One region of the Variovorax sp. VRV01 genome, then DNA from elsewhere that is predicted to be linked to it. Evidence: predicted binding sites of a transcription regulator. Region 1 holds the regulator's gene; the other holds the start of a gene.
The links. The regulator NrdR, encoded in region 1, represses ribonucleotide reductase genes. The targets are predictions, from matches to a motif close to CACNANATNTNGTG.

Region 1 (10,197 bases):
ATGGCTCGATCGCCTGGAAGGACCCGCTGGCGAGCACCTTGGCGGCGAACGGAGGATGGTATTCCGCAAGCGGCGCCTATGGCTACTACCACGAGCTCACCGACAACGCCGCCGCCGTGCGCATGGACCTCTGGCACGCCGCGCTCAACAGCCGGGGCACCTTCACACCGGCCGCGAACGCGCAGGCCCTCGGCGATGCCTTCCGATCGATCCTCTCGCAGATCCTGTTCAACACCAGCACCCCGCTGACCTCGATCTCGGCCAGCGGCAGCAGGATATCGAGCGCCACCTCGGCCTACCAGGCCGGCTACGACACGGCCGACTGGTCGGGCAAGCTGACGGCCACGCCGTTTGGCAGCAACGGCAAGCTGGCCGCCACGCCCGCGTGGTCGGCGCGCGAACTGCTCGATGCGCGCATGTCCGTGGCCGGCGCGCACGACAGCGATCGCAAGATGCTGAGCTTCTCTGGAACCACCGCGGCAACACCCACCAGCGCCGCGGCCGCCGGTGCCGGCGTGCCATTCCGATGGGCCAACCTGAGCGACGCGCAGAAGGCGGCGCTCAAGGGCAGCACCGGCACCGACACGGCAAGCACCGCCCTCGGGCAGGGCGTGCTCGACTTTCTTCGCGGCGACCGCAGCAACGAGGGCACCGGCCTCGGCCTGCGCAGGCGCGGCCACGTGCTGGGCGACATCGTGGACTCCAGCGTCTGGTACACGGGCAAGCCCAGCAGCGGCTTCACCCATGACGGCTACGCCGCGTTCGCCTCGACCATCGACCGCAAGCCGACGGTCTATGTCGGCGCCAACGACGGCATGCTGCATGCGTTCAACGCCGGCACCGGCCAGGAGGCGTTCGCCTATGTGCCCGAAGGCGTCTATGGCACGGCGGCGGCGCCCCAGCTCAAGAAGCTCAGCGAGAGCACCTACTCGCACAGGTACTACGTCGACGGCAGCCCCTTCGTGGCCGACATCTACATGGGTTCGGCCGCCGACGCCATGGCCACCGACACCGAGAAGGCGAAGCTGTGGAAGTCCTTCCTCGTGGGCACGCTGGGGGCGGGCGGCAAGGGCTACTTCGTGCTCGACGTCACCAAGCCCGAGAACATCGGCGAGACCCATGCCGCCGACGTGGCCGTGATCGACACCACCGCGCTCGCCGACGACGACCTCGGCCACCAGTTCCAGCAACCCGTGCTCGATTCCTTTTCCAGGCGCGCGCTGCAGGTGGCGCCGCTCAACAACGGCCGCAGGGCCGTGATCCTGGGCAACGGCTACAACAGCACGAGCGAGAAGGCGATGCTGTGGATCCAATACCTCGACGGCGACAAGTCCGTGCTGAAGATCCCCGCGCCCGCCACGCAGGCCACCGGCACCGGCAACGGGCTCTCGGCGCCGCAGGTGGTGGACAGCAATGGCGACGGCAAGGTCGACTACGTCTATGCCGGCGACCTGCTCGGCAACCTCTGGAAGTTCGACCTGAGCAGCGGCAAGAGCAGCGACTGGAAGGCTACCTTGGGCTCCGGCACTGCAGCATCGAGCCTGGACGGCACGCCGCTGTTCGCCGCCGGCGCCACGCAGCCGATCACGGCCGCGCCGCTGGTCGCCGACCATCCGCGCGGCGGCTACATGGTGATGTTCGGCACCGGCCGGCTGTTTGCCGCCGGCGACGAAAGCAGCAGCGCCAGGCAGTACCTGTACGGCGTCTGGGACCGCGCCAACGGCAGCACGGGCACCGCGGTGCTGGCCGACCTGGTGGCGCAGACCATCGGCGCCGGCACGGTGAAGGAAGGCGACGTGGAATTCCGCACCGCGTCGAGCCACGGCGTGAGCTACAGCGGCTCAGGCGGCAAGCGCGGCTGGTACCTGGAACTGGGAACCGCCGGCGAGCGCATCGTCTACCCGGGCGACGCGCTGAGCGGCAGCGCGGGCCTGTTCTCGTCCACCATTCCCGGCTCGGCGAGCAATTCGCTCGACTGCGCGCCGGGCACCAGCGACGACGGCTGGTCGATGGTGATCGACTTCTTCAGCGGCGTCGTCCCCGACGGCATCGCCTACAACGGGTCCACCAGCGCGCTGGGCGGCTATCTCGGCTTCCGCAACCACTCGGGCCGGGACGACATCGTCTTTCGGCCGCAGAACGCCGCGGAAAAAGGCAAGCACGTGATCTGCAATGCGGCCGGCGGCTGCAACGAGACCGAGCTGCCGCAAGCCGTGCGCCGCTTCGGCTGGCGCAACCTGATCTCGTGGAATTAAGGCCGCATGAACAAACATCTTGAAATGCAGGCCCGCAAGGAGCGGATTCGCCCGCGCGGCTTCACGCTGGTCGAACTCATGATCGTGGCGGCGGTGATTGCCATCCTGGCCGCGATTGCCTATCCGAGCTACACGCGCTATGTGCTGCGGGCCAAGCGGGCCGATGCCAAGCAGCAACTGCTGCAGGCGGCGCAGTGGACCGAGCGCTACCTGACGGCCAACGGGCAATATCCACCTGCGACCGTCCCGCTGCCGGCCGGGCTGCAGCAGGCGCCATCGTCCGGCACGGCGAACTACGCCATCGGCTACGCCGCAAGAACGGCAACCACCTACACGCTGCAAGCCGTGCCTCAGGGCGCATCGAAAGCCGACGAGTGCGGAACGCTCACGGTGAACCAGCAGGGCGTCAAGCTGGCGGCCGGCCAGACCAGCGCTTCGAATGCGTTGGTGCAGGCCTGCTGGAACCGCTGAGCGCGCGGCTCTTCAGATGTCCCGCAGCAGCTGCCGGAACTCGTCCACGTCCTCGAAGCTGCGGTACACCGAGGCAAAGCGCACGTAGGCCACCTTGTCGAGCTTCTTGAGCTCACGCATCACGAGTTCGCCCACCTTGGTCGAATCGATTTCGCGCAGGCCGCTGGCAAGGAGCTTCTGCTCGATGCGCAGCAGGGCGTTGTCGATCTGCTCGATGCTGACCGGCCGCTTGCGCAGCGCCAGCATCATCGAGGCGCGGACCTTGCCCGATTCGAAGTCGGCGCGGCTGCCGTCCTTCTTGACGACCACCGGAAAGTTGACGTCGGGCCGCTCATAGGTGGTGAAGCGCTTGTCGCAGGCGCTGCACTGGCGGCGCCTGCGCACGAAGTCGGCGTCTTCCGAAACGCGGGTCTCGACGACCTGCGTTTCGAGATGACCGCAAAAAGGGCATTTCATGCGGCCACTTCTTGCGGGATCAGCGGTAGACCGGGAACCGGCTCGTCAGCGCGTGCACCTTGGCGCGGACCGCGTCGATGTTGGCGGCGTCGCGCGGGTTCTCGAGCACGTCGGCGATCAGGTTCGCGGTGATGCGCGCCTCTTCGTCCTTGAAGCCGCGCGTGGTCATGGCGGGGGTGCCGATGCGCACGCCGCTGGTGACCATCGGCTTTTCAGGGTCGTTGGGGATCGCGTTCTTGTTGATCGTCATGTGGGCGCTGCCCAGCACGGCTTCGGCTTCCTTGCCGGTGATGCCCTTGGCGCGCAGGTCGACCAGCATCACGTGGCTTTCGGTGCGCCCGCTCACGATGCGCAGGCCGCGCTCGGTGAGCGTGTCGGCCACGATCTGGGCGTTCTTGACCACCTGCTGCTGGTAGGCCTTGAACTCGGGCGACATGGCTTCCTTGAACGCCACGGCCTTGGCGGCGATCACGTGCATCAGCGGACCGCCCTGCAGACCCGGGAAGATCGCGCTGTTGATGGCTTTCTCATGCTGCGACTTCATCAGGATGATGCCGCCGCGCGGGCCGCGCAGGCTCTTGTGGGTGGTGGAGGTGACCACGTCGGCGTGCGGCACCGGGTTGGGGTACACGCCCGCGGCCACCAGGCCGGCGTAGTGGGCGATGTCGACCATGAAGATCGCGCCCACGTCCTTGGCCACCTTGGCGAAGCGCTCGAAGTCGATGCGCAGCGAGTAGGCCGAGGCGCCCGCGATGATCAGCTTGGGCATGTGCTCGTGCGCCTTGCGCTCCATCGCGTCGTAGTCGATGGCTTCGTTGGCGTCCAGGCCGTAGCTCACCACGTTGAACCACTTGCCGCTCATGTTCAGCGGCATGCCGTGCGTCAGGTGGCCGCCTTCGGCCAGGCTCATGCCCATGATGGTGTCGCCGGGCTTCAGGAAGGCCAGCATGACGGCCTCGTTGGCCGAGGCGCCGCAGTGCGGCTGCACGTTGGCGGCGTCGGCGCCGAAGATCTGCTTGATGCGGTCGATGGCCAGTTGCTCGGCCACGTCGACGTGCTCGCAGCCGCCGTAGTAGCGCTTGCCGGGGTAGCCTTCGGCGTACTTGTTGGTGAGCTGCGAGCCCTGGGCGGCCATGACGGCCGGCGAGGCGTAGTTTTCACTCGCGATCAGCTCGATGTGGTGTTCCTGGCGCGCGTTTTCGGCCTGGATGGCAGCCCAGATTTCAGGATCGGTCTGTTCGACCAGGATGTTGCGGTGGTACATGGCAGTCCTTTGAAGACGAGGTCCTTGTTCTTCAACCAAACAAGGGCTGCCCAGGCGAACGGCTGAACGCCTGAATGGATGCCAGGCGGCACGCTTCCCAGTGGTATTCCACGTCAGCGCAGGGCACCTTGCGGGGTGCTGCGCCTATCGCCAGTCGCGTACGGGGTGGAGTGTAGCGCAGGGGCTCAGGAAACGCCCGACAGCAGGGCCACTTTCTGCGGGTCCGCGGCCGGCTCGGCCGCCTGTTGCGGCTTGGGCGGCACGGCAACCGGGATCGGCTGGGCCTGCGCCCGCACGACCGGCGCCGCGGGCGTTGCCATCGTTGGCGGATTGCGGCCGTTGGCCACCTGCACCAGCCGTTCGTGCTCGGCCAGGACCTTGCCGGCATAACCGCCGTCGTCGTCGAGGTTGGCCGCGCCCACGTAGTAGCGCAGGCCGCCTTCGAGCGATCCGGCGCGGGCGATGCATTCCTGCAGCACCTTCACGCCGACGCGCATGTTGGTCACCGGGTCGAACGCGGTGAGCGTGCCGCCGGCGCTTTCGTACTTGTCGCCGTGCACGCGCGTCATGACCTGCATCAGGCCCTGGGCGCCCACCTGGCTCTGGGCGAAGGGATTGAAGCTCGATTCGACGGCCATGATGGCCAGGATCAGCGTGGGGTCGAGCTTGGTGCGCTTGCCCAGGTGGTAGGCCTCCGCAACCAGCACGCTCAGCGGTTCGGCCGCCACGCGGTACTTCTTGCTGAGCCAATAGGCCACGGCGGCCTGCTGCTTGGGCAGGTCGCCGGGGCTCGCGGCCGTGGTGCGCACGATGGCGGTCGGCTCCAGGTCGGTGGCTTCGGGCGCGGGCTTGCGCGACTCTAGCCAGCCCATGAGCTGTTCCTCGCCGGTCTTGCGCAGATCGGGCCGCGCCACAAGCGCGAGGACTGCGAACACGATGGCCAGGCCAACCAGCGCAAACCCGTTGTGGGTGATTTCAAAAAAGCCGTCTGCCACATCGGACACAAAGGTCCTCAGCCCGCGGGCTGTGGCATCAAACGCCTTGTTCATCGCTCTTCCTTTCTGTGCGGCACCTGTTCGCAGCGCCGCGGGGGCGAATGGAATGAAGGCAACGGCGCTTGGATTGGTACGAATCAGGCTCCGCGCATGGAGGTGTAAGGGTAGAGCGCGGCGGCCTGATCAAGCCGGGGGAACTCGGCAGCGGATTCAGGTGGCCCCTGCTGGGTCTGGGGCAGCCAGGGGCAGGCGGGATTCTAGCGCGGCTAAATACCCGGTCAAGTATAAGAGCCTATTCCCTTATGTGATTACACATTTAAACAATATCTAAGGGAAAACCCTTGGAAGACGGCATTGCAATGCAAGGGTGCGGCGCCTAATCTGAACACGCCTGAGTTCTCAGGCGGTTTTCCGAAATCCTACGGCCCGAGGTGCAAGTCAAGGGTCGGAACGATGGAGGATCCATGGCGGCAATCTCTTGCTGCCAGCACGGCAGGAACCATTGACTTCCGGTCGCGCGAAACGATGGCATGGGTTTTGTGCCCGCCATCAAGCCCGGTAATGAGACATTTCGTCGAATTGCCGGGCTTTCTTGTTTCTGGCGGCCTGCGTCTTTGCGGCACACTCCCGCGATGGATGTAGCTTCGCTCAAACAAAACAAATGGGTGCGACGTGGGATCGTCGCGTTGCTGGTTCTGCTGGCTCTCTGGGTCATCGCCTGGCTGGCGGTGCCGCCGATTGCCAAGAGCCAGCTCCAGAAGATCGCGAGCGAAAAGCTGGGCCGGCAGGTTACCGTCGGCAAGATCGATTTCAAGCCCTGGACGCTTGAGCTCGCGCTGCACGACCTGCGCATAGCCACGGCCGACGGCAGCCGGCCCCAGGTGGCGGTCAAGCGCATCTATGCCGACGCCGAACTGCAGTCGATCCTGCGGCTGGCGCCGGTGATCGATGCGGTGACGGTCGAGGCGCCGGCCATCCTGCTCACGCACCTGGCCGACGGCAAGTACGACATCGACGACATCCTGGCCAAGCTCGCAGCCGGCCCGCCGCCCGATCCCAAGGCCGAGCCGGCGCGCTTTGCGATCTACAACATCTCGCTCAGGGACGGCGCGGTCGATTTCGACGACCAGACCGTCAAGCGCAGGCACGAACTGCGCGGCTTCGTTCTCAACGTGCCGTTCCTGAGCAACCTGGCCTCCAAGCGCGACATCAACACCGAGCCCAAGCTGGCTTTTGCGCTCAACGGCAGCAAGTTCGATTCGGCAGCCCTCACCACGCCGTTCGCGAAGAGCCGCAAGACCGATGCCCATGTGCAGTTCAAGGGCCTCGACCTGTCGCCGTACCTGGGCTACATCCCGGGCGGCCTGCCCGTCCAGCTGCAGGCGGGCAGCCTCGATGCCGACCTGAAGATCGACTTCGAGCAGGCCGCCACCGCCGGCCTCAAGATCACCGGCACCGTCGAAGCGCACAAGGCAAAGCTCGGCGATGCCCGGGGGCGGGACCTCCTGGGTTTCGATTCGCTCAAGCTGGCGCTGGCCGACGTGCGGCCGCTGGAAGCGGTGTTTCACCTGAGCGAAGTCGCGCTGGCCAATCCGCAGCTTGCGGTCGCACGCGATGCCAAGGGCCAGTTGAACCTGCTGGCCACCGATCCGGCCACCGGAGCGGCAGAGAAGGTGGCACAAGCCCCCGCCGCCGTCGCAAGCGCGCCGGACGGCAAGGCCCCCGAAAAGCCGAAGCTGAAGGTCCAGGTCGACAAGGTGGCCCTCAGCGGCGGGCGCATCGGGTGGCGCGATGAAACCGTTCAGCCGGCCGCGGCCATCGAGACGACCGCGCTCGGCCTCGACCTGACCGGGCTCACCTGGCCCATGGAGAAGCCGGCCCGGTTCAGCGGCAGCACCGCCCTTGCCGGCGCCACGCTCAAGTTCCAGGGCAGCGCCACCGACAAGGTGGCCGAGGTGCAGACCGAGGTCGATGCGCTGCCGCTGTCGCTGGCGGCTCCGTACCTCGCGCACAGCCTGGAGCCCACGCTCGACGGCAAGCTCAGCGGGCAGATCGACATCGCCTGGGCCCAGCCCGATCTCCGGTTCAAGGCGCGGCGCCTGGCCGTCGATGGCCTGGCGCTCACCCAGGCGAAGACCGCGCTGGCAAGCGTCGGCCGCTTCGAGCTGGTCGATGCCGAGGTCGACATGACCAGGCACACGCTCGACGTCGCCTCGTTCACCGCCACCAACCCGAAGGTGCAGGTCGAGCGCGACAGCGAAAAGCGCTGGATGTTCGAGCGCTGGCTCAAGACGCCGGCCGGCGGCGGCGCGCAGGCCAAGGCGGCCGCGCCCAAGCCCGCCGGCTCGGGCCCCGAGGCGGCACCTCCCGGCGCCAACACCAAGCCCTGGGGCTTGACCATCGGCACGCTGGCGGTCGACAACGGCACGCTTTCCTATGCGGACAAGGCCAGCGCGACGCCGGTCGCGGTCGAGATCACGGCATTCACCCTGAAGGCGCAGAAGGTCGCGCCCGAAACCGCCACGGTCTCTCCCTTGCAGGTTTCGGGGCGCATCGGGTCGCGCCGCTCGGAGCCGGGCCGTTTCGATTACAAGGGCAACGTGGTGCTCAAGCCGCTCTCGGCCGAGGGCCGGCTCGAAGTGGCCTCGTTCCCGGCCCATGCCTTCAAGGCCTACTACGCCGACGCGCTCAACGTCGACATCCGCCGCGCCTTCGCCAGCTACAAGGGAACGGTGCGCTACGCGAGCGCGCCGGCCGGCATGACGATCAAGCTGGCCGGGGACACGGCGCTCGACGACTTCCGCGCCAACAGCATCTCGCTGACCCAGTCGCCCGGCTTCGACCGCAACACCAACCAGCTGCTGAGCTGGAAGACGCTGAGCCTGCGCGGCCTGCAGGTGAGCATGGCGCCCAATGCCGCGCCGGCGGTGGACGTGCGGGAAACCACGCTGACCGATTTCTTCGCCCGCGTGATCGTCGACCCGACCGGCCGGCTCAACCTGGTGAACCTCACCAAGAAGGGCGAGGCGGACGCCAACGCCGCCGCCGCGGCCAGCGCAGAGGTCAAAACCCGCCGCAGCCTCGGCGGAACCACCACCACGACGCGCGGCGGACCGCAGCAGCCTTCGGGCGGCGGCGGTGCGCCGGTGTCGGCCGAAGCCATGGTCGGCGGCGGCCCCGAGCCCGCCAAGCCGGCCGCGGCGCCTGCTGCGACCGCGCAGGCCGAAGCCGATTCAGGGCCCAGGCCGGTCATCAACTTCGGCCCGATGAGCCTGGTCAACGGCCGCATCGACTTCACCGACCTGTTCGTGAAGCCCAACTATTCGGCCGACCTGAGCGAGCTGACCGGCAAGCTCAGCTCCTTCTCGTCGAATCCGCCCCAGGGCGAGGGCGGGCGCCCCGCGCTGGCCGACCTGGAACTGCGCGGCAAGGCGCAGCAGACCGCCGCGCTGGAAATCACCGGCAAGCTCAACCCGCTGGCCAAGCCGCTCGAACTCGACATCACGGCCAAGATGCGCGACCTCGACCTGGCGCCGCTGTCGCCGTACTCGGTGCGCTACGCCGGCCACGGCATCGAGCGCGGCAAGATGAGCATGGACGTCAACTACAAGATCGCGCCCGATGGCCAGCTCACGGCCTCCAACAAGCTGGTGCTCAACCAGCTGCAGTTCGGCGACGAAGTGCAGGGTGCGCCCAACAGCCTGCCGGTGCGGCTCGCGGTGGCGCTGCTGGCCGACCGCAACGGCGTGATCGACGTGGACCTGCCGCTCAGGGGCTCGCTCAACGACCCGCAGTTCAGCATCGGCCCGTTGATCTTCAAGGCGGTGGTCAACCTGATCGTCAAGGCCGTGACCTCGCCGTTCAGCCTGCTGACCGGCGGGCTCGGCGGCGGCAGCGGCGAGTCGAGCACCATCACTTTCGAGTCCGGAAGCGCCGTGCTCAGTACCACTGCCAAGGAGAGCCTGGACAAGGTCGTCAAGGCGCTGACGGAGCGTCCGAGCCTGCAGATGACGGTGGTCGGCACGGCCAGCCTCGAAAAGGAGCGCGACGCCTACCAGCGCCAGCGCCTGCGCCAGCTCGCCCAGGCCGAGAAGCGGCGCGTGGCGGTGCGCGGCGGCCAGGCGGGCACCGAGGTGCCGCCGGTGACCGATGCCGAATACCCCGAGCTGCTGACTGCCGTGTACAAGCGCGCGGACATCACCAAGCCGCGCAACATGGTCGGCCTCGCCAAGGACCTGCCGGTGAAGGAAATGGAAAACCTGCTGCTCGCGAGCATTCCGGTCGACGAGGAGTCGATCCGGCAGCTGGCCGTGGAGCGCGGCGCCGTGGTGCGCGACTACCTGCTGGCCCAGAAGCTGCCGAGCGAACGCCTGTTCCTCGGTGCCGTGAAGACCAAGGCGAGCGGTGGCGACTGGAAGCCCGGCGCCGAGCTCGACCTGGCCATGAAGTGACAAACACCCACTTGGTTTTCCGCCCCGTCTCGCCATATAGGTAGCCATCCCGCGTCCGCTTCCGGCAGCCATTTGGCTGCGGTTGCGGCATGGAATTCAACCGCCCGCCACAACTGGGTGAAAATGTCGATGTGCGCCGGCCTTTGCCGGCGCCTTCGCTTTCTCTCTTCAGACAACGATTTCGCGCAAGTGACCTCTACTTCTTCCAAGCCACACGACCTCCAGGCCCTCGACACGCTCACCGGCGGCGCCTTCACCGCGCCAACTTCGGGCGAGCGCGCCGCGCGCATCCGCGACTGGCTCGC
Region 2 (10,197 bases), on a different contig from region 1:
CCTTCTTCGCTGCGGCCTTCTTCGCCGGCGCCTTCTTGGCAGCGGCCTTCTTTGCCGGAGCTGCCTTCTTGGCGGCTACCTTCTTTGCCGGCGCCTTCTTGGCGGCTACCTTCTTCGCTGCGACCTTCTTGGCCGGAGCCTTCTTCGCAGCTACCTTCTTGGCGGGAGCCTTCTTAGCGGCCGCGACCTTCTTTGCCGGAGCCTTCTTTGCAGCGGCTTTCTTAGCCGGCGCTTTCTTTGCAGTTGCCATTTCTATTTCTCCTTGATCAAGTTGAAAAAATCAACCTATTGAAGCACTCCACGCACGTTGGTAGCGTGAAGCGATCCATGGCGTTGGAATCTGAGCTCCAGCACCATGAACACCTGAGCCCTCGTCCATGCCGCGCTCTTCGGCGCGATCGGTGGCAAGGGCAATTCTTGAAATCATTAATTCTTGTCGAAAGATTCAATCCCAGGAGAGCGCACCACCCGACTGGTATTCGATCACGCGGGTTTCGAAGAAATTGCGCTCTTTCTTCAGGTCAATCATTTCGCTCATCCAGGGGAACGGGTTTTCCTCGTTCGGGAAGAGCGTTTCGAGGCCGATCTGCTGCGCACGGCGGTTGGCGATGTAGCGCAGGTAGCCCTTGAACATGGAGGCGTTCATGCCGAGCACACCGCGCGGCATGGTGTCTTCGGCGTATTTGTACTCGAGCTCGACGGCCTTCAGGAAGAGGGCCTTGATCTCGGCCTTGAACTCGGGGGTCCAGAGGCCGGGGTTCTCGAGCTTGAGCTGGTTGATCAGGTCGATGCCGAAATTGCAGTGCATGGACTCGTCGCGCAGGATGTACTGGTACTGCTCGGCGGCACCGGTCATCTTGTTCTGGCGGCCCAGCGCAAGGATCTGCGTGAAGCCGACGTAGAAGAAGAGGCCTTCCATCAGGCAGGCGAACACAATGAGCGACTTGAGCAGGGTCTGGTCGGTCTCGTGCGTGCCGGTCTTGAAGTTGGGGTCGCTGATGGCGTCGATGAACGGGATCAGGAACTGGTCCTTCTCGCGGATCGACGGCACTTCGTTGTAGGCGTTGAAGATCTCGCTCTCGTCCAGGCCGAGCGACTCGACGATGTACTGGTAGGCGTGCGTGTGGATCGCTTCCTCGAAGGCCTGGCGCAGCAGGAACTGGCGGCATTCGGGCGCCGTGATGTGGCGGTAGGTGCCCAGCACGATGTTGTTGGCGGCCAGCGAGTCGGCGGTCACGAAGAAGCCGAGGTTGCGCTTGACGATGCGGCGCTCGTCTTCGGTCAGGCCGTTCGGGTCTTTCCAGAGCGCGATGTCGCGCGTCATGTTCACTTCCTGCGGCATCCAGTGGTTGGCGCAGGTGGCGAGGTATTTTTCCCAGGCCCACTTGTACTTGAACGGCACCAGCTGGTTGACGTCGGTCTGGCCGTTGATGATGCGCTTGTCGGAAGCCTTGACGCGCTGCGCCGCGGCGGGTGCCGCGGGTTGTGCAATCGGCGAAGTCGGAGCATCCACCGGTCGGCCTGCGGACAGGCCGCTGGTCGATGCGTGGTGTTGCTGCAATCCTTGTTGCATATCCTTTGATAAGGAGGGCTTGACTTCTTCGTCCCAGGTCAACATAGAAAAATCCAATGCTCAATTATCGGAGCAACGATGTGAGTTGCAAAGTGCTCGTTCACGTCGCGCTCCATTTATGTGGTTGTTATGTTGCTCTCATGCATCGCGCGATGTCAGTCGATGCCGTGATCGACTGAGAGTTCGCGCGTCGTGCATGCACCTCTCTGACATCACTCGCGCGTCATTGGCATGCTTCGCAAGTCGGATCGTCGACGCCGCAGAAGGCGATGTCGGTGGCAGGCATCGCGCTCATCTGCGCCTTCGCTGCGGCAGCCGCCGCTTCGAGTGCACTCATGCCCGAAGGTGCATCGCTGCCCGACGACACCGCGTTGAGGCGGCCCGATTGCACGGTGGATTTCTCGGCGTGCGTCGCGCTCTGCGTGCGCAGGTAGTAGGTGGTCTTCAGGCCGCGCAGCCATGCGAGCTTGTAGGTGTCGTCGAGCTTCTTGCCCGATGCGCCGGCCATGTAGATGTTGAGCGACTGCGCCTGGTCGATCCACTTCTGGCGGCGCGCTGCGGCTTCGACCAGCCAGGTGGTCTCGACTTCGAACGCGGTGGCGTAGAGCGCCTTCACGTCCTGCGGCACGCGGTCGATCGGGCGCAGCGAACCGTCGAAGTGCTTCAGGTCCATCACCATCACGTCGTCCCACAGGCCCAGGCGCTTCAGGTCGCGCACCAGGTAGTGGTTGATGACGGTGAACTCGCCCGACAGGTTCGACTTGACCGAGAGGTTGCCGAAGCAGGGCTCGATGGAAGCGTCGACGCCGATGATGTTCGAGATGGTCGCGGTCGGGGCGATGGCCACGCAGTTGGAATTGCGCATGCCGTCGGCCTTGATCTTCTGGCGCAGGGCCTCCCAGTCGAGGGTGGCCGAACGGTCGACCTCGACGTAGCCGCCGCGGGCTTTTTCGAGCAGATCGAGCGTGTCGATCGGAAGGATGCCCTTGTCCCAGAGCGAGCCCTTGTAGCTCGAGTACTTGCCGCGTTCGCGGGCCAGCTCGGTCGAAGCCCAGTAGGCGTGGTAGCAGATGGCTTCCATCGACTCGTCGGCAAACTGCACGGCTTCCTGCGAAGCGTAGGGAATGCGCAGTTCGTACAGTGCGTCCTGGAAGCCCATCAGGCCCAGGCCGACCGGGCGATGGCGCAGGTTCGAGTCGCGCGCCTTCTTCACGGCGTAGTAGTTGATGTCGATCACGTTGTCGAGCATGCGCATTGCCGTCGAGATCGTCTTCTTGAGCTTTTCCTGGTCGACCTTGCCGTCCTTCAGGTGCTGCAGCAGGTTCACCGAACCCAGGTTGCAGACGGCGGTTTCGGTGTCGCTGGTGTTCAGCGTGATCTCGGTGCACAGGTTCGACGAGTGCACCACGCCGGCGTGCTGCTGCGGCGAGCGCACGTTGCAGGCGTCCTTGAACGTGATCCACGGATGGCCGGTCTCGAACAGCATCGTGAGCATCTTGCGCCACAGGTCCGAGGCCTGGACCGTGCGCGAGGGCTTGATCTCGCCGCGCGCGGCCTTTTCTTCGTAGGCGGTGTAGGCCTGCTCGAAGTCGGCGCCGAACTTGTCGTGCAGGTCGGGCACGTTGGAGGGCGAGAACAGCGTCCAGGTGCCCTTTTCCATCACGCGGCGCATGAAGAGGTCGGGAATCCAGTTGGCGGTGTTCATGTCGTGCGTGCGGCGGCGGTCGTCACCGGTGTTCTTGCGCAGTTCCAGGAACTCCTCGATGTCCAGGTGCCAGGTTTCCAGGTACGTGCAGACGGCGCCCTTGCGCTTGCCGCCCTGGTTCACGGCCACGGCCGTGTCGTTGACCACCTTGAGGAAGGGCACCACGCCCTGCGATTCGCCGTTGGTGCCCTTGATGTGGCTTCCGAGCGCGCGCACGCGGGTCCAGTCGTTGCCCAGGCCGCCCGCGAACTTGGAGAGCAGCGCGTTTTCCTTGATCGACTCGTAGATGCCGTCGAGGTCGTCGGGCACGGTGGTCAGGTAGCAGCTGGACAGCTGCGAGCGCAGCGTGCCGGCGTTGAACAGGGTGGGCGTGCTCGACATGAAGTCGAAAGACGACAGCACCTCGTAGAACTCGATGGCGCGGGCTTCGCGGTCGATCTCGCCGAGCGACAGGCCCATGGCCACGCGCATGAAGAAGGCCTGCGGCAGTTCGATGCGCGACTTGCGCACGTGCAGGAAGTAGCGGTCGTACAGGGTCTGCAGGCCGAGGTAGTCGAACTGCAGGTCGCGTTCGGCCTTGAGCGCGGCGCCCAGGCGCGGCAGGTCGTACTGCAGCAGCTTCTCGTCGAGCAGGTCGTTCTCGACGCCCTTCTTGATGAACTGCGGGAAGTAGTCGGCGTAGGCCGTGGCGCGCTCGGCGGGCATCACTTCGCGGCCGATGATCTCCTTGAAGATCGTGTGCAGCAGCAGGCGGGCGGTCGCGAAGGTGTAGTCGGGGTCTTTTTCGATCAGCGTGCGGGCCGCCAGGATCGAGGCCTTGTAGACCTCGTCGAGCGGCACGCCGTCGTACAGGTTGCGCATCGTCTCGGCGACGATCGGTGCGGCGGTGATGCTGTCGCCCAGGTTTTCGCAGGCCGATTCGATCAGGCCCTTGAGCTGGTTCAGGTCGAGCGCGACGCGTTCGCCGTTGTCCAGCACGTGCAGCGTCGGCGTGGCCGGCGCTTCCTGCTCGACCTGCTTGGAACGCTCCTGCGTGCGGCGCTCGCGGTAGAGCACGTAGGCGCGCGCGATCTCGTGGTGACCGCCGCGCATCAGGCCGAGTTCGACCTGGTCCTGCACGTCTTCGATGTGGAAGGTGCCGCCGCCCGGCCGCGAACGCACCATCGCGCGGATCACGCCTTGCGTGAGCGCGTCGACGGTTTCGCGTACGCTGGCCGAAGCCGCGCCCTGGGTGCCGTGCACGGCCAGGAAGGCTTTCATCATCGCGATGGCGATCTTGTTGGGTTCGAAGGGAACCACGGCGCCGTTGCGGCGGATGATCTGGTAGTGCGCGAGGTTCTGTCCGGCGGGCGAGCCAGCGGTGTCGCGCTGCTGCTGCGTGGGCGTGGAGGGAACGGCACGCGAGGTCGATGGGGTGTTCAGGGCTGTTTGCATTCGCTTCCTCTCGGTTGGCAATTCTTGTTGGATGGCGATGCCTTGGTTAGGCGCCGCGCCGGCGTTGTTGACCGGACGGAGGACACTATATCTAGGGTCTGAGGGGTGTACAACCCACTAGATGTAGCGTTTTCCAGTGGATACAACCCCTGCCGTTTTTTCTTTCGGTCCGGCATACGGCCGTCGATGCCGCATGAATACTGGCCTATGTTGTCGCAACCCGCATGGGGCGTGGCTTGCAGGCCGATTTGGGCTTGCAGGGCGCATGGTTGCTGAATGCGGCGATTGCAATTTTCTCATTGCTGCGCCGCGGGATCGGCGCATCGCGAGGTGCCGCGCGATTGAAAAAATTAGCGCTGCACCACCTGCGGAGGAAACATCCGTGGACTCCAGCCGAGGTGCCCGCGCAGCAATTGCCAATCGAAACCGGCGCCGGGGTCCTGTTTTCGGCCCGGCGCGATGTGCTCGTGGCCGGCGATGTGCGCGATGGCGTAGTGCTGCGCAATGGCGGGGCAGAGGCTGGCCAGCGCCTCGTACTGCGCCTCTTCGAACGGCTGGCCTTCGAGGCCTTCGAGCTCGATGCCGATGGAGTCGTCGTTGCAGTTCTCGCGCCCGCGCCACGACGACACGCCCGCATGCCAGGCGCGCTCGTCGCAGCTCACGAATTGCCAGAGTTCGCCGTTGCGCCGCACATAGAAGTGCGAGGAAACCGCAAGGCCGCGGATCGACTGGAAATAGGGGTGCGCATCCCAGTCGAGCTGGTTGGTGAAGAGCTGCTGCACGGCGTCGCCGCCGTATTCGCCGGGCGGCAGGCTGATGGAGTGCAGCACGATCAGGTCGGTCTGCGCGCCGGCGGGCCGGGGGCCGAAATTCGGCGAGCGCAGCGCCTTGGCGAAGCGGTACCAGCCGGCTTGCCAGAGCCCGTCGTCGTTGCTCGCCTGTGCTTCAGTCGTCGGCATGGCTGGTGCTGGCACCTTCGTCGCCGCCGGGCGTGGTGATGCCCAGCCGCGCGATGCGGTAGCGGATCTGGCGCAGGCTCATGCCGAGCCGCGCGGCGGCGGCCGTTCGATTGAAGCCGCTTTCGTGCAGCGCGCGCACGAGGATCTCGCGCTCCTGCTGATCGAGGTAGGCCTGCAGGTCCGAGGGGAGGGCGGGCGCCGAGGGCTTGGATTCCGCGACGGCCGCGGCGGGCGACCTAGGCGTTTCGCCGCCGGACGCCGCAGCAGAAGAGGGTGCGGGTTCGGCGATGGCCGTCTCGGCCGGCGCTTCGGCAGCCTCCGGCCGCGGTGCCATCAGGTCCAGATGCAGTTCGTCGCCGTCGTTGAGCGCCACCGCGCGGTGCAGCAGGTTCTCGAGCTCCCGCACGTTGCCGTCGAGCCGGTGCTGGGCAAGGCGGCGCAGGAGTTCGGCGGAAAGATGCGGCACCGGCAGCCCGCCGTCCTGCGCAATGCGCGCGAGCAGCGCGGCGCAGAGTGCCGGCAGGTCCTCGCGCCGGTCGCGCAGCGCGGGCACGGCGATCTCGATCACGTTGAGCCGGTAGAACAGGTCCTGCCGGAAGCGGCCGGCCTGGACTTCGGCGTGAAGATCCTTGTGGGTGGCGCTCACGATGCGCACGTCGACCGCGTCTTCCTGTGTCGAGCCGATGGAGCGCACGCTGCGCTCCTGGATCGCGCGCAGCAGCTTGGACTGCATCGCCAGCGGCAGGTCGCCGATTTCGTCGAGAAAGAGCGTGCCGCCGCGCGCGGCCTGGAAGTAGCCGTCGCGGTCCTGCGACGAGCCGGTGTAGGAGCCCTTGCGGGCGCCGAAGAATTCGGCCTCGAGCAGGTTCTCGGGGATGGCGCCGCAGTTGACCGCCACGAACGGGCCCTCGCTGCGCTGGCTGCAGGCATGCACGGCGCGTGCCACCAGTTCCTTGCCGGTGCCCGATTCGCCGCGCACCAGCACCGGCGCCATGCCGCGCGCCACCTTGGCAATGCGCGACTTGACCAGGCGCATTGGCTCCGAGTCGCCGACCAGCCGCTCGAGCGCGGCGACGCCGCTGTCCGGAACGGCCGGCGCGCCGGCGCGCGGCTGGCCCGCGGGCGCCGCCTGCCAGGCCTTGGCCGGCGCTGCCTGCTGCGCCTGCACCGCGGAAGCGACCACGGCGCGGAACTGCTTCAGGTCGACCGGCTTGGTCAGGTAGTCGAAGGCTCCGGCCTTCAGCGCCTCGACCGCGTTCTCGGCGGAGCCGTAGGCCGTCATCACCACGCAGCGCTCGCTGCGCTGGTTCTTCTGGATGCGATGGATGATTTCCATGCCCTGTCCGTCGGGCAGCCGCATGTCGGTGATCACCGCATCGAACTGCCCCGCCTCGAGGTGCTGCCAGGCTTCGGACACGCTGCCGGCGGCCTCGACGCGGTAGCCTTCGCGCAGCAGGGTCAGCTCGTACAGCGTACGCAGGTCGGGCTCGTCATCGATGACCAGGATGTTGGCCGGGCGCTGCATGGAGGGATGGGGAGTGCTCACGGCGCTATTGTGTCAGCCGGTTTTCGCTGGGCGCGAAGCTGACGAAGAATTCGTTGCCCTCGGGCCCGCCCGCGACCAGTGCGCGCCGCTCGTAGCCGATGGTGGCGCCGTGGCGCCGGCACAGCTCGCGGCACAGGAAGAGGCCGAGCCCGCTGGAGCGGCTCTCGGATGAGAAGAAAGGCTCGAACAGGTGGCGCTGCACCGCCGGCTCCAGCGGCGCGCCGTCGCTCCACACCTGCAGGCTCGGGCGGCCGGAACTGCCGCGCTGCGTGGTGGTGACGACCTGGATCGCGCCCGCGCGGCTGCTGGCGTAGCGCGCCGCATTGTCCAGCAGGTTCACGAGCAGCCGGCGCAGGTGCTCGACGTCGAAGCGCACTTCGGCGTCGGCGGCGTCCAGCGCGATCAGCACGCCCTGGCGCTGCGTCTGGCGCACCCACTCCTCGGCCAGCGCCTGCACGGCGGGATCGAGCACGACCTGCTCGCCGAGCGAGAGTACGCGCTGCTGGCGCGCGCGCGAGACGTCGAGCACGTCGTCCACGATGCGTGCGAGCCGCTGCGCGTTGTGCTGCACCATGCTGGTCAGCTTGCGGTGCGCGGGGTCGGTGAGGTCTTCGTTGAGCAGCGCGCTGGCCTGCGTGATGGCCGCGAGCGGATTGCGGATCTCGTGCGCCACCGCGGCCGACATGCGGCCCATCGCCGCCAGCTTCTCGGTGCGGATGCGGGCCTCGAGCTCGCGCAGGTCCTGCAGGAACATGACGCAAAGACTGTCGACGTGCCGGTCGCTGGTGGGCGTGAGCCGCGTGCGCACACGCACCTCGCGCGCGGCGCCGCGCGCCTGCGCCACGGGGATTTCCTCGCTTTGCGGCGCGCGGCGCGCAAAGGTCTGGCGCGCCAACGCGGCCAGCGCATGCCAGGCGGGCTGCGCATGCAGCGCGAACGGCAGGCCGAGCCGGCCCAGCCCCTGGCCCAGGATCGCGTCGGCCGCCGGATTGGCCGCATGCACCATGCCTTCGGCGTCGATCACCAGCACGCCTTCGCTCAGCGTCTCGATCACCAGGTCGTTGACCTGCGCCTGCATCTGCGCGCTGCTGCGGTTGCGCAGCGCGGTTTCTTCCTCGCGTGCCAGCCGGCGCGCCAGCTCGTGCGCCAGCAGGGCCACCACGAAGAGCCCGGTGCCGGTGAGCGCCGCCTGCACGAAGCGGGTGGAGGAATCGCCGGGCTGCTGCAGCAGCCAGTGCCAGCCGGCATCGGCGAGCAGCAGCAGCGTGACCGTGGCCGTGGTGCCCAGGCCCACGGTCACCGTGCCCAGCACCGCGCTCATGAGCACCGGCAGCGCGAACAGCGGCGTGTAGTTGATGCTGCCGCCCTGGAGCACCTGCAGCGCGGTGAAGGTGCCCAGGTCGATGCCGATGGTGAGGAACCACAGCATGCCGAAGGCCCGGATCGGTGGCGTGAAATGCGCGTAGCGGGCGCCCAGCCAGGTGGCAGCCAGATAGCCGGCCGAAAGGGCCACGGCCAGCGGCTGCACCGTCTGGCCGAGCGCCATGGCCACGCCCTGCAGCAGCACGAGCACCAGCGCAACGAAGCAGCGCGCCGCCATGAAGCCGCGCCACAGCCGCAGCAGCGCGGCACTTTCGCCGCGCCCCGGCTCGAGCGTGCTCCAGTCGGTGGCGGGCTCGCCGCGCGCCCAGGGAGAAGAGCTCACCGGTGCATTCCTGGCGCTGCGCTCATCGATGCGGCGCCCGCTCAGCCGCGCTCGGCGGCCTGGCGGTGCGCCGCGCTGCAGTAGACCGCGTCGCCAGGCCCCGCGATCGCATCGCTTGCAGGCAGGTGCAAGCCGCAATGGGCGCAGCGCAGCATGGCCTGCGGCGAAGCCGGCGCGGCGGGCGGGCGCTTGGCGGCGCGGGCCGCCTCTTCGCGCAGGGTCTCGCGCATTTCCTCCCGGCGGTTCTTGCGCCAGAGCCAGATCGCCACCCAGAGCACCGCGAGAACGAGCAGGTATTTCATGTCGCGCCGCGCGCCAGCACCACTTCGAGCACGAAGCGCGAGCCCACATAGGCCAGCAGCAGCAGGGCGGAGCCGGCATACAGCACGCGCCGCGCCGTGCGGCCACGCCATCCGAAGCGGACCCGGCCGATCAGCAGCACCGCGAAACTGATCCAGGCGAGCACAGAGAACACCGTCTTGTGGTCCCACTTCCAGCCGCGCACGCTCGCGCCGTACAGCGTTTCGCTGAACAGCAGACCCGCGAGCAGCGTGGCGGAAAGCAGCACGAAGCCGGCCATCACGAAGCGGAAGGTGAGCCGCTCGAGCGTGAGCAGCGGCACACCGCCTTGCGGCTCGGCGGCGGCAAGGCGGATCTGCTTTTCGGCGCGCGTGATCAGCCAGGCATGGACCACCGCGGCGCCGAACAGGCCGTACGAGGCGATGCCCAGCGCAAGGTGCAGCGGCAGCCAGGGCGATGCCGACACATGCAGCGGCGTGCCGGGAAACAGGATGGCCAGCAGCACGGCGGCCGCGCCCAGCCAGGCCAGCGCGCGGCGCACCTTGAGTTGCGGGTACATGCGGCTTTCGACCGCATAGACCGTGAGCACCAGCCAGGCCGTGACCGAAAGCGCGGGCGCGAAGCCGAATTTCGGCTGGCTGCCGACCAGGCCATGGCCCAGCACCGCGGCATGCAGAAGCCACGCCAGCCCGAGGGCCCACTGGGTGGCTTTGCGGCTCAGCCGGGCACCCGCGGCAGCGGCAAATCCATAGGCAGCCGCGGTGGCGATGCCCAGCGCCACGGCAAGTGGGGAGGGGATCGCTAAAATCATTGCCGGAGTTTATCTCCCCCAGGCTTGCGCACTTCGCGTCGCGGCGCCAACCCCCTCAACGGGGCGACACCAGAGGCTCGGCAGAACCGGTTCCCGGTGTTTCGCGAAGCGGCAGCAAGCGGCCGATACCAGTTCACGACTTTCCAATGACCCGCCGCGGCGGG

Region 2: the regulator NrdR is predicted to act here: its motif matches at 4,796-4,809, upstream of IB278_RS08040 (ribonucleoside-diphosphate reductase subunit alpha).

What each region holds. Positions count from the first base shown of each region.
Region 1 is NZ_JACVBS010000004.1:139,947-150,143, reverse strand. It holds gene IB278_RS09050 (pilus assembly protein) at 1-2,255, shown strand, start outside; gene IB278_RS09045 (type IV pilin protein) at 2,280-2,726, shown strand; gene nrdR (transcriptional regulator NrdR) at 2,739-3,182, opposite strand; gene glyA (serine hydroxymethyltransferase) at 3,202-4,446, opposite strand; ZMP/ZTP riboswitch at 4,488-4,614, opposite strand; gene IB278_RS09030 (lytic transglycosylase domain-containing protein) at 4,632-5,495, opposite strand; gene IB278_RS09025 (DUF748 domain-containing protein) at 6,074-9,892, shown strand; gene IB278_RS09020 (DUF349 domain-containing protein) at 10,022-10,197, shown strand, end outside.
Region 2 is NZ_JACVBS010000003.1:367,304-377,500, reverse strand. It holds gene IB278_RS08050 (histone H1-like DNA-binding protein) at 1-250, opposite strand, end outside; gene IB278_RS08045 (ribonucleotide-diphosphate reductase subunit beta) at 446-1,618, opposite strand; gene IB278_RS08040 (ribonucleoside-diphosphate reductase subunit alpha) at 1,797-4,712, opposite strand; gene ampD (1,6-anhydro-N-acetylmuramyl-L-alanine amidase AmpD) at 5,063-5,671, opposite strand; gene IB278_RS08030 (sigma-54-dependent transcriptional regulator) at 5,658-7,196, opposite strand; gene IB278_RS08025 (two-component system sensor histidine kinase NtrB) at 7,222-8,922, opposite strand; gene IB278_RS08020 (PP0621 family protein) at 8,964-9,224, opposite strand; gene IB278_RS08015 (inner membrane protein YpjD) at 9,221-10,033, opposite strand.